DNA from 2 places in the Enterobacter cloacae complex sp. IR5418 genome. Region 1 is predicted to be linked to the other one. Evidence: predicted binding sites of a transcription regulator. Region 1 holds the regulator's gene; the other holds the start of a gene.

Region 1 (5,436 bases):
AGCGGAAAATTTGCTCAATTTCAGCGGGATATGCTCCCGTCCTGGCGTGGCGAAGAATAGTTTTTCGATTTACCACGCAAATACAGTCGGTCTGACAGTATATGGGGGGCAATTTAAACGCTTATAACGTTTAAAGGCAAGAAGGGATCGTAAAACCAGAACAATATGCCAGCATGAAAATGCAGACCAACATTATATGCCATATATAAGAAAAACTCATGGCTAATCATGCGAACAAAAAAGCACCAGCCGTATAATATTCATTCGCGTTTCGCTTGACTGCAAAGCAAACGGGCCAGCAATCGCTGGCCCGTGGAAAGGTAGCCTGACACACTCGCCGTCAGGCGCGCTTTTTGGCAATTAATCGTTCCGGGATAACGAAACTAAAGCGCGTGCCCTTACCCAGGGTACTTTCGATATTGAGCCGGCTTTCGTGGTGGCTGACGGCATGCTTCACGATAGCCAGCCCCAGTCCGCTCCCGCCGGTCTGCCGCGAGCGCGCCTTATCCACCCGGTAGAACCGTTCGGTGAGACGCGGAAGGTGTTCAGGCCCAATCCCCGGCCCGTTGTCCTCGACGCTAAACTCAGCCCCCGCCAGGGTATGCTGCCAGCGCACCGTAATATGCGTCCCTTTCGGGGTATGATTCACGGCGTTATAGACCAGGTTTGAGATAGCGCTCCGCAACTCATCTTCACTGCCCAGCACTTTCAGCGTGTTATCAACGTCAAAAGCCAGCGTGTGCTGATTATGACTCAGCGTTTGGGCTTCGCGCTCCACCACCCGCAACATCATCGGCACATCAATGATGTCATTTAGCGCCAGCGACGGGGCGGCCTCAATTTTTGAAAGCGTCAGCAGTTGTTTAACCAGCCCTTCCATGCGGAACGTCTGCTCACGCATGGTATGCAGCGCTTTCTCACGCGGCGCCCCCTCAAGCGTTTGCTCCTGCATCATCTCCAGGTAGCCCTGAAGCACCGTCAATGGCGTACGCAGCTCGTGGCTGACGTTAGCAAAGAAGTTGCGGCGAGCGCCCTCAAGCTGGTGCATCTGGGTAACGTCACGTGCCACCATCAGCCACTGGCGATCGCTGTAGGGCATCACGCGGATTTCCAGATGGCGACCGTTATTGAGCTTAAGGTTGTGCGGGCGGGAAAAATCCCGCTTTTTCAGATACAGCGTGAACTCGGGATAACGCAGAAGGTTCAGGATGTTCTGGCCATTATCATCCGGCCAGCGCAGGCCCAGCAGCTGTTGTGCGAGGCCATTACACCAGAAGATCGTCCCTTCTTCTGTTGTCAGGATCACCGCATCCGGCAGCGACTCCGCACCGCTGCGAAAGCGTTTGATCAGGCTTCCCAGCTCGCGACGGCGCTTTTTATTACGCATCTGCATCTGGTGCAGGCCGTAGAGTAGCGGTTCCCAGCTTCCGCTTCCCGGCGGGGGGGTCATACTTCTGTCGACCCATAGCCACCAGGAGAGACGCAGTAAATTCCAGAAATGCCAGACGAGCAATCCCGTCACGGCCACCAGTAAAAACCACGGCAGATAGCCAAAAATAGCCCCCAGAATGAGGGCCGGAATACAACATAAGATCAGTTCAAAGACGAGCCTTTTCCATGACAGACGTTCCAGCACGCGTCACACTCCTGTCATTGTTCAGAAACGGGTCGAGAAACGATAACCCGTGCCGCGGACCGTCTGTACCATGCGATCGTGGCCGCTCAGTTCCAGTGCTTTACGCAGGCGGCGAATATGGACGTCAACCGTTCGGTCTTCGACATAGACGTTAGTTCCCCAGACGTTATTCAGCAACTGTTCGCGGCTGTAAACGCGCTCCGGGTGTGTCATAAAGAAGTGCAGGAGTTTAAATTCGGTTGGCCCCATATCGAGGGGGTTTTCACCGGTCATGACCCGGTGTGAAGTGGGATCCAGACTCAGACCCTGCATCTCAATCACCTCTTCCACCGCCATCGGTGAAATTCGGCGCATCACGGCTTTAATACGCGCCACCAGCTCTTTCGGGGAGAACGGTTTGGTGATGTAATCGTCCGCGCCGGTTTCCAGACCGCGCACGCGATCCTCTTCCTCGCCGCGCGCCGTGAGCATCACCACCGGGATATCGCGGGTCATCGCCTCGCGTTTGATATGCTTGATAAACTGCAATCCGGAACCGCCAGGCAGCATCCAGTCCAGCAGGATCAGATCGGGCCAGGGTTCATTCAGCTGATTCACCGCGCTGTCATAATCTTCCGCTTCAACCGGCTGGAAGCCATTTTGTTCAAGCACGAAGCACACCATTTCACGGATCGGAGCTTCATCTTCTACGACCAGAATACGTCTCGCCATACTTTGCCCTGTCTTATCGTATTTAAGTTACAAGTCTGTGATGCGGCGTCATTATGCGTCAGATTTATGACAGATTTATGAAAAACATTACCACTATAAATGGCAAACTGTTGTTTTATTACAGCGGTTATTTTCCGTTCCCCGAAAGTTTATAATCCTGCTTTCTTATTATTGCCACGGATCTCTTATGCGCATACTTCACACCTCAGACTGGCACCTGGGTCAAAATTTTTACAGCAAAAGCCGCGCCGCGGAACATGACGCGTTCCTGAACTGGCTGCTGGAGACGGCTCAGGCTCATGAGGTGGACGCAATTATTGTGGCGGGCGACATTTTCGATACCGGATCGCCGCCGAGCTATGCGCGTGAGCTGTACAACCGTTTTGTGGTCAACCTCCAGCAAACCGGTTGTCACCTGGTGATTGTCGCCGGAAACCATGACTCCGTGGCGACGCTGAATGAATCCCGCGACATTCTGGCGTTCCTCAATACCACCGTGGTGGCCAGCGCCGGACACGCGCCGCAGATCCTGAAAAAACGCGACGGCACGCCGGGCGCGGTGCTGTGCCCAATCCCGTTTTTACGCCCGCGCGATATCGTGCAAAGCCAGGCCGGTCTGTCCGGCAGCGAAAAACAGCAGCATCTGTTGCAGGCCATCACCCACTATTATCACCAGCAGCATACGCAAGCCTGTGCCCTGCGCGGCGAACAGGCCATTCCGATCATTGCCACCGGACACCTCACCACCGTCGGGGCCAGTAAGAGTGACGCGGTGCGCGAGATCTATATCGGTACGCTGGACGCGTTTCCGGCGCAGAACTTCCCGCCCGCCGACTACATTGCTCTCGGGCATATCCACCGGGCGCAGGTCATCGGCGGCTGCGAGCATATCCGCTACTGTGGCTCCCCTGTTCCGCTCAGTTTCGATGAAACCGGTAAGGCCAAGTCCGTGCATCTGGTGAGCTTCACCGACGGCAAACTCAGCGCCGTCGAGACGCTGGAGGTGCCGGTCACCCAGCCGCTGGCGGTGCTGAAAGGCGATCTTGCCGCGATTACGGAACAGCTTGAGCAATGGCGCGGCGCAGAGCTTGATCCGCCAGTCTGGCTGGATATTGAAATCACCACTGATGAGTACCTGCATGATATGCAGCGAAAAATTCAGGCGCTGACCGAAGATTTGCCGGTAGAGGTGCTGCTGGTGCGCCGCAGCCGCGAACAGCGCGAGAAAATTCTGCTGAGCGCCCAACGTGAAACGCTAAGTGAACTTCGGGCAGAAGAGGTATTCGAGCGGCGGCTGGCGCATGAAGAGATGGACGACGCCAGACGCGTCAGGCTGAACGAGCTGTTTATTCAGACGCTGCACGCCCTCAATGACGAGGAAGAAAACGCATGAAAATTCTGAGCCTGCGTCTGAAAAACCTGAACTCGCTCAAAGGCGAGTGGAAAATTGATTTCACCGCGGAGCCGTTCGCCAGCAACGGGCTGTTTGCCATCACTGGCGCCACCGGCGCGGGGAAAACCACGCTGCTCGACGCCATCTGCCTGGCGCTGTACCACGAAACGCCGCGTCTGAATAAGGTCTCCCAGGCGCAAAACGACCTGATGACGCGCGATACCGCAGAGTGTCTGGCAGAGGTGGAGTTTGAGGTGAAAGGCGTGGCATATCGCGCTTTCTGGAGCCAGAACCGCGCCCGCAACCAGCCGGACGGGAACTTACAGGCACCGCGCGTGGAGCTGGCCCGCTGTGAGGATGGAAAAATCCTGGCGGATAAGGTCACGGATAAGCTGGAACAAACCGCCGCGCTGACCGGGCTGGACTACGGTCGCTTTACCCGTTCGATGTTGCTCTCCCAGGGGCAGTTTGCCGCCTTCCTGAATGCTAAACCGGGCGATCGCGCAGAACTGCTGGAAGAACTGACCGGGACGGAAATTTACGGCCAGATTTCCGCCATGGTTTTTGAAAAACACAAAGTGGCACGCAACGCGCTGGAGAGGTGCGAAGCACAGGCCGCAGGCGTTGTGCTGCTGAGTGAGGAACAGCAGCAGCACTTGCAGCAACGTTTGCAGGCACTTACTGACGAAGAGAAAATCCTGCTGGCACAGCAGCAGAGCCAACAGAAAGATTTTCAGTGGATTACGCGTAACGACGAACTGATACGTGAACAGCAGCGCGCAGCCGCTTCGCAGCAGCAGGTGCAACAGGCACTGACGGACGCCGCGCCCCAACTGGCGAAGCTCCAGCTGGCACAGCCCGCCGCCCAGCTACGTCCCCTGTGGGAGCATCAGCAGGAGCAGACCACCCGCCTTGCGCAGACAACAGCGCGAATTGTTGAAGTAAATACTCGCTTACTCGACAGAGCGGCGCAGCGCTCGCGTATCCGTAACGGTGCGCTACGCAATCGTGAACAGTTGCAGACAGAGCACACGGCACTGACGCAGTGGCTCACCGAACACGATCGTTTTCGTCAGTGGGGGCAGGAAATTGCCGGCTGGCGGGCGCATTTTGCGCAACTGAGTCGCGATAAAAATCAGCTTGCTGCCCAGGCAGCGCGCATGGCTGAACTTCGCCAGAAGCTGGCTGAGATGCCGGAGAGCACGCTTACGCTGACGGCTGAGGATCTCGCGACGGCAATGGAGCAACAGGCGCAATCGCGGGCGCTCCGCCAGCGCCTGACCGCGCTTCACGCTCGCTATCAGCCGCTGCAAAAACGACTGCGACAGAATGCAGAAAGCGTGCAGAAAGCGCAGGCGGAGCAGGTTAAGCTCAATGACACGTTGACCCTGCGGCGTCAGCAGTATAAAGAGAAAAATCAACACATTGCCGACCTGAAAGCGCTCTGTGAGCGTGAAGCGACAATCAAAGATCTTGAGAACTATCGTGCTCAGCTGGAAGCAGGTAAGCCTTGTCCACTCTGCGGTTCACGCGAACACCCGGCGGTCGTCCAGTATCAGGCGCTTGAACTGACCGACAATCAGCGCCGCCGCGACGCGCTGGAGAAGGAGGTTGCCGCGCTAAAAGAGGAAGGATTGCTGGTACTCGGGCAGGTGAATGCGCTGGCCCAACAAATCCAGCGCGAGACAGACGAAGC
Region 2 (5,436 bases), on a different contig from region 1:
GATGACCAGCTACTGGCATCTGCTGGGCGAAGGCACACACAACGTGAACGGCAAAACCGTTACCGTAAACCTGCGGACCCTGAAAAAGCAGCTGTACCTGTGCCTGATGAGCGTTAACGCGCTGGAAGCAATCCGCTTCTACGTGAGTTTCGCCTGCTCCTTCGCCTTTGCCGAGCGCAAGCTGATGGAAGGCAACGCCAAAATCATCCGCCTGATCGCCCGTGATGAAGCCCTGCACCTGACCGGCACCCAGCATATGCTGAACCTGTTGCGCAGCGGTACGGACGATCCGGAAATGGCGGAAATCGCCGAAGAGTGCAAACAGGAGTGCTACGACCTGTTCGTGCAGGCCGCCCAGCAGGAGAAAGAGTGGGCAGACTATCTGTTCCGCGACGGCTCCATGATTGGCCTGAACAAAGACATCCTGTGCCAGTACGTTGAGTACATCACTAACATCCGCATGCAGGCTGTGGGTCTCGATCTGCCGTTCCAGACGCGCTCTAACCCAATCCCATGGATCAACACCTGGCTGGTGTCCGATAACGTGCAGGTTGCGCCGCAGGAAGTGGAAGTGAGTTCTTATCTGGTCGGTCAGATTGATTCTGAAGTCAACACCGACGACCTGAGCGACTTCCAGCTCTGATGAGCCGCGTAACGCTGAGTCTTTCTGGCACCGAAGTGCTGTGCCAGGAAGAGCACCCTTCCCTGCTGGTGGCGCTGGAAGCGCATCAGGTGGAGGTAGAGTACCAGTGTCGCGAAGGTTATTGCGGCTCCTGCCGCTGCCGTCTGGTCGCAGGCCAGGTGGACTGGCTGACCGAACCGCTGGCCTTTATCAGTGAAGGGGAAATTTTGCCCTGCTGCTGTCGGGCAAAAGGCGATATTGAGATTGAGATGTGATTATGTCGGGTGGCGCTTCGCTTACCCGACCTACAAAACCGCAGTTCGTAGGCCGGGTAAGGCGCAGCCGCCACCCGGCAATTTCAGCGTTTATCCTTCAAAAAGCTCACCGCTTTATCCGGGAAATCCGTAAACAACCCGTCTACGTCCGCCTGGTTATACAACACCTCGTAAAGCTGATTCACGTCCGTCGCATACTCCGGCAGCTGGTCTGCACGAACGGTATACGGATGCACCTGCATCTTGCTCGCATGCGCCTCTTTCACCATCGTCGTCAGCTTCACGTGGCCTGGCGTTGAGCCTTCCGCCACCAGCATGTGGTAATCCGGCCCGATGCCGTCGGCATACTGCGCAATCTGCTTCATCGCGCCCGGCTTAAACATCCAGTCGTAGTTGTAGTTCACCCACTTCCCGTCCGGCTGCTTCTCCTGGGTTTCGTTCCAGTCGGTATAGGCAATCAGCTGTACCAGATTGAGATCCATCCCCATCTTCGGCTCCAGCTCGGTTTTGATGCGCTTCAGCTCCGCCGCATCAAAACATTGCAGGTAAACTTTGTCCTTCTTGCTGGTGTAGCCGTACTGTTTCAGTACCTCCAGCGTCTTCGCGGCAATGTCTTTCCCTTCCTGATGGTGGAACCACGGCGCTTTGATTTCAGGATAAATACCGATATTTTTCCCGGCCGAGTGGTTCAGCCCCTGAACAAACTCGATCTCCTCCTGGAAGGTGTGAATACGGAAGTCAGATTTGCCCATCGGGAAGCGTCCCGGATAGACCTGCACCTTCTTACCGTTCTCTATCTCGAAGCCCTCGGTAAACTTCAGCGAACGGATCTCCGCCAGCGTGAAGTCGATGGCGTAATAGCGGCCATCTTTACGGGCGCGATCCGGGAAGCGTTCCGCCACGTCCGTGACGCGGTCGAGATAGTGGTCATGCAGGACGACCAGCTGGTCGTCCTTCGTCATCACCAGATCCTGCTCCAGATAATCCGCACCCTGGGCATAGGCCATCGCCTTCGCCGGCAGCGTATGCTCCGGCAGATAGCCGCTGGCGCCGCGGTGGGCGATCACGATTTTATCCGCCGCCAGCGCGGAGCCTGTCATCAGGCCCGCCAGCAGCAGGCCTGTCGCTAACTGATTTAATTTCATCGCAATGCTCCTTACTGACGACGCGCCAGCACTTCGGCGTGGTGACGTTTTTCACCGATCATCACAACAATCAGCAGCAGAACCGCCAGCACGCTTCCGCCGATCATCACCATAAAGCCGCCGTCCCAGCCGAAGAAGTCGACGGTGTAACCGACGATTGCACTCGCCGCCACTGAACCGCCAAGGTAGCCAAACAGACCGGTAAAGCCTGCCGCCGTGCCTGCCGCTTTCTTCGGCGCCAGCTCCAGCGCGTGCAGACCGATCAGCATAACCGGACCATAAATAAGGAAGCCGATAACGATCATACAGGCCATATCCACACCCGGATTGCCCGGCGGGTTGAGCCAGTAAACGACCGTCGCGATGGTCACCAGCGTCATGAAGAACACGCCCGTTGCCCCACGGTTACCCTTAAACACTTTATCCGACATCCAGCCGCAGATCAGCGTGCCCGGAATGCCCGCGTATTCATACAGGAAGTAGGCCCAGGACGATTTATCCAGCGCGAAGTGCTTCACCTCTTTCAGGTAGGTCGGGGACCAGTCGAGGATGCCGTAGCGCAGCAGGTAAACGAACACGTTCGCCACCGCGATGTACCACAGCAGTTTGTTTGGCAGCACGTACTTCATGAAGATCTGCTTTGCCGTCAGCTCTTCTTCGTGCTTCTCGCTGTAATCATCCGGGTAGTCGTTTTTGTACTCTTCGATCGGCGGAAGACCGCAGGATTGCGGGGTGTCGCGCATCAGGGCGAAGGCGATAATCGCCACCAGAATGGCGCCAAAGGCTGGCATATAGAGCGCGGCATGCCAGTCGTTAAACCAGGCCATCCCCAGCAGGAACAGCAGCGGCGGCAGCCCGCCCCCGACGTTATGCGCGCAGTTCCAGACCGATACAATGCCGCCACGCTCTTTCTGTGACCACCAGTGGACCATGGTGCGTCCGCATGGCGGCCACCCCATCCCCTGGAACCAGCCGCAGAGGAACAGCAGCACGAACATAATGGCAATGCTGGAGGTTGCCCACGGCACAAAGCCCATGAACAGCATCACCGCTGCCGCGAGGATCAGACCGGCAGGGAGGAACACGCGCGGATTCGAACGATCCGACACCGACCCCATAATGAACTTCGAAAAACCGTACGCGATGGAGATCCCCGACAGCGCGAACCCCAGATCGCCGCGAGAGAAGCCCTGTTCCACCAGGTACGGCATGGCGAGCGCGAAGTTTTTACGTACCAGATAGTACGCCGCATACCCGAAGAAGATCCCGAGGAAGATTTGCCAACGCAGACGGCGGTAGAGAGGATCAATCTCTGCCTCTGGCAGTCGCGCCCGGTGTGGCGCAGGTTTAAAGATACTGAGCATAACAGCCTCCGTGGCCTTTCAAAAATGGCCGGGCATCTCGCGCCCGGCTACAGAGGCGGCGATGTTAAGAAATCACGGTGAATGTTACTGTGAATCAACGCACAGATTGTTACAGAAATATGACAGAATGCGCAAAAAAGCGCATGAAATCACGTTTCACTTTCGAATTTCGCGCGTTTATGTTCGAAATCAAACAAACCACACGATCAATGTGGCTAAATGCTAAAAAACGAACATAGAGGAAAGGCAATGACAATTCACGATCCACGCTTCAGCGATGTGATTATCATTGGCGGTGGCGCAACGGGTGCCGGCATCGCACGCGACTGCGCCCTGCGGGGATTGAGCGTCACGCTTCTGGAGCGCCACGATATCGCCACCGGCGCAACGGGGCGTAATCACGGCCTGCTGCACAGCGGTGCGCGCTATGCGGTCACTGACGCGGAATCCGCGCGCGAGTGTATCGCTGAAAACCAGATCCTCAGACGCATCGCCCGCCACTGCGTTGAACCCACCAACGGCCTGTTTATTACCCTTCCCGAAGATGACCTCGCCTTTCAGCAAACCTTTATCACCGCCTGTACGGCGGCAGGCATTCAGGCTGAAGCGATCGATCCTGCGCAGGCGCGCCGTCTTGAACCCTCCGTGAACCCGGCGTTACTGGGCGCGGTGAAAGTGCCTGACGGCACCGTTGATCCCTTCCGCCTGACCGCCGCCAATATGCTCGACGCGCGGGAACATGGCGCACAGATCCTGACCGGGCATCACGTCACCGGGCTTATTCGTGAAGGTAATACGGTGCGCGGGGTGCGCGTGTTTGATGCGCAGTACAACGAACACCGCGAGCTGTATGCCGCCGTCGTGGTCAATGCGGCAGGGATCTGGGGCCAGCGCATCGCGGAATATGCCGATTTATCCATCCGCATGTTCCCGGCGAAAGGCTCGCTGCTGATCCTCGATCACCGCATCAATAACCATGTTATCAACCGCTGCCGCAAGCCGTCCGATGCCGACATCCTGGTGCCGGGCGACACCATTTCCCTGATTGGCACCACGTCAATGCACGTTGACTACAGCGATATCGACGTTAACCGGGTCACCGCCGAAGAGGTCGACATTCTGCTGCGCGAAGGGGAAAAGCTGGCCCCGGTGATGGCGCAGACGCGTATTCTGCGTGCCTACGCGGGCGTGCGTCCCCTCGTCGCCAGCGATAACGATCCGAGCGGGCGTAACGTCAGCCGCGGCATCGTGCTGCTCGATCACGCTGAACGTGACGGCATGGACGGATTTATCACCATCACCGGCGGCAAGCTGATGACCTACCGGCTGATGGCCCAGTGGGCCACCGATGCCGTCTGCCGTAAGCTCGGCAACACCATGCCGTGCGTGACGGCGGAACAGGCCCTGCCCGGCTCGCAGCAATCGACAGAAAAAACGCTGCACAAAATCATTTCACTCCCTGCCCCGCTTCGCGGTTCAGCAATTTACCGCCACGGCGACCGCACGCCGACCTGGCTCGGTGAAGGCCGACTCAGCCGCAGCCTGGTGTGCGAATGCGAAGCCGTGACCGCAGGCGAGGTGCAATATGCCGTGGAAAACCTGACGGTGAACAACCTGCTCGATTTACGCCGCCGTACGCGCGTCGGGATGGGCACCTGTCAGGGGGAGCTGTGCGCCTGCCGTGCCGCCGGGCTGCTGCAACGTTTTCACGCCACGACGTCAACCCAGTCGCTTGCCCAGCTCAGCGATTTTTTAAACGAGCGCTGGAAAGGCATACAGCCCGTCGCGTGGGGGGATGCCCTGCGCGAAAGCGAGTTTACCCGCTGGGTCTATCAGGGGCTTTGCGGTCTGGAGAAGGAGCACAACCATGAAATTTGATACCGTGATTGTCGGTGGGGGGCTGGCGGGCCTGCTGTGCGGCCTCAAACTGACGCAGCGGGGTCTGCGCTGCGCCATTGTCACTCGCGGTCAGAGTGCCCTGCACTTCTCCTCCGGCTCGCTGGATTTACTGGGCGCGCTCTCGTTCGCCG

Evidence for each region. The regulator PhoB, encoded in region 1, activates phosphate uptake and scavenging genes when phosphate is short. The targets are predictions, from matches to a motif close to CTGTCATAAAACTGNCNNAT.
Region 2: a site for PhoB is predicted at 3,513-3,532, ahead of glpT (glycerol-3-phosphate transporter). Genes of this name have one in related genera too.

The regions. Positions count from the first base shown of each region.
Region 1 is NZ_JBMKHS010000002.1:31,656-37,091, reverse strand. Features, by position in the region: gene phoR (phosphate regulon sensor histidine kinase PhoR) at 341-1,636, opposite strand; gene phoB (phosphate response regulator transcription factor PhoB) at 1,658-2,347, opposite strand; gene sbcD (exonuclease subunit SbcD) at 2,535-3,740, shown strand; gene sbcC (exonuclease subunit SbcC) at 3,737-5,436, shown strand, end outside.
Region 2 is NZ_JBMKHS010000001.1:74,047-79,482, forward strand. Features, by position in the region: gene nrdB (class Ia ribonucleoside-diphosphate reductase subunit beta) at 1-643, shown strand, start outside; gene yfaE (class I ribonucleotide reductase maintenance protein YfaE) at 643-897, shown strand; gene glpQ (glycerophosphodiester phosphodiesterase) at 981-2,042, opposite strand; gene glpT (glycerol-3-phosphate transporter) at 2,054-3,406, opposite strand; gene glpA (anaerobic glycerol-3-phosphate dehydrogenase subunit A) at 3,656-5,284, shown strand; gene glpB (glycerol-3-phosphate dehydrogenase subunit GlpB) at 5,274-5,436, shown strand, end outside.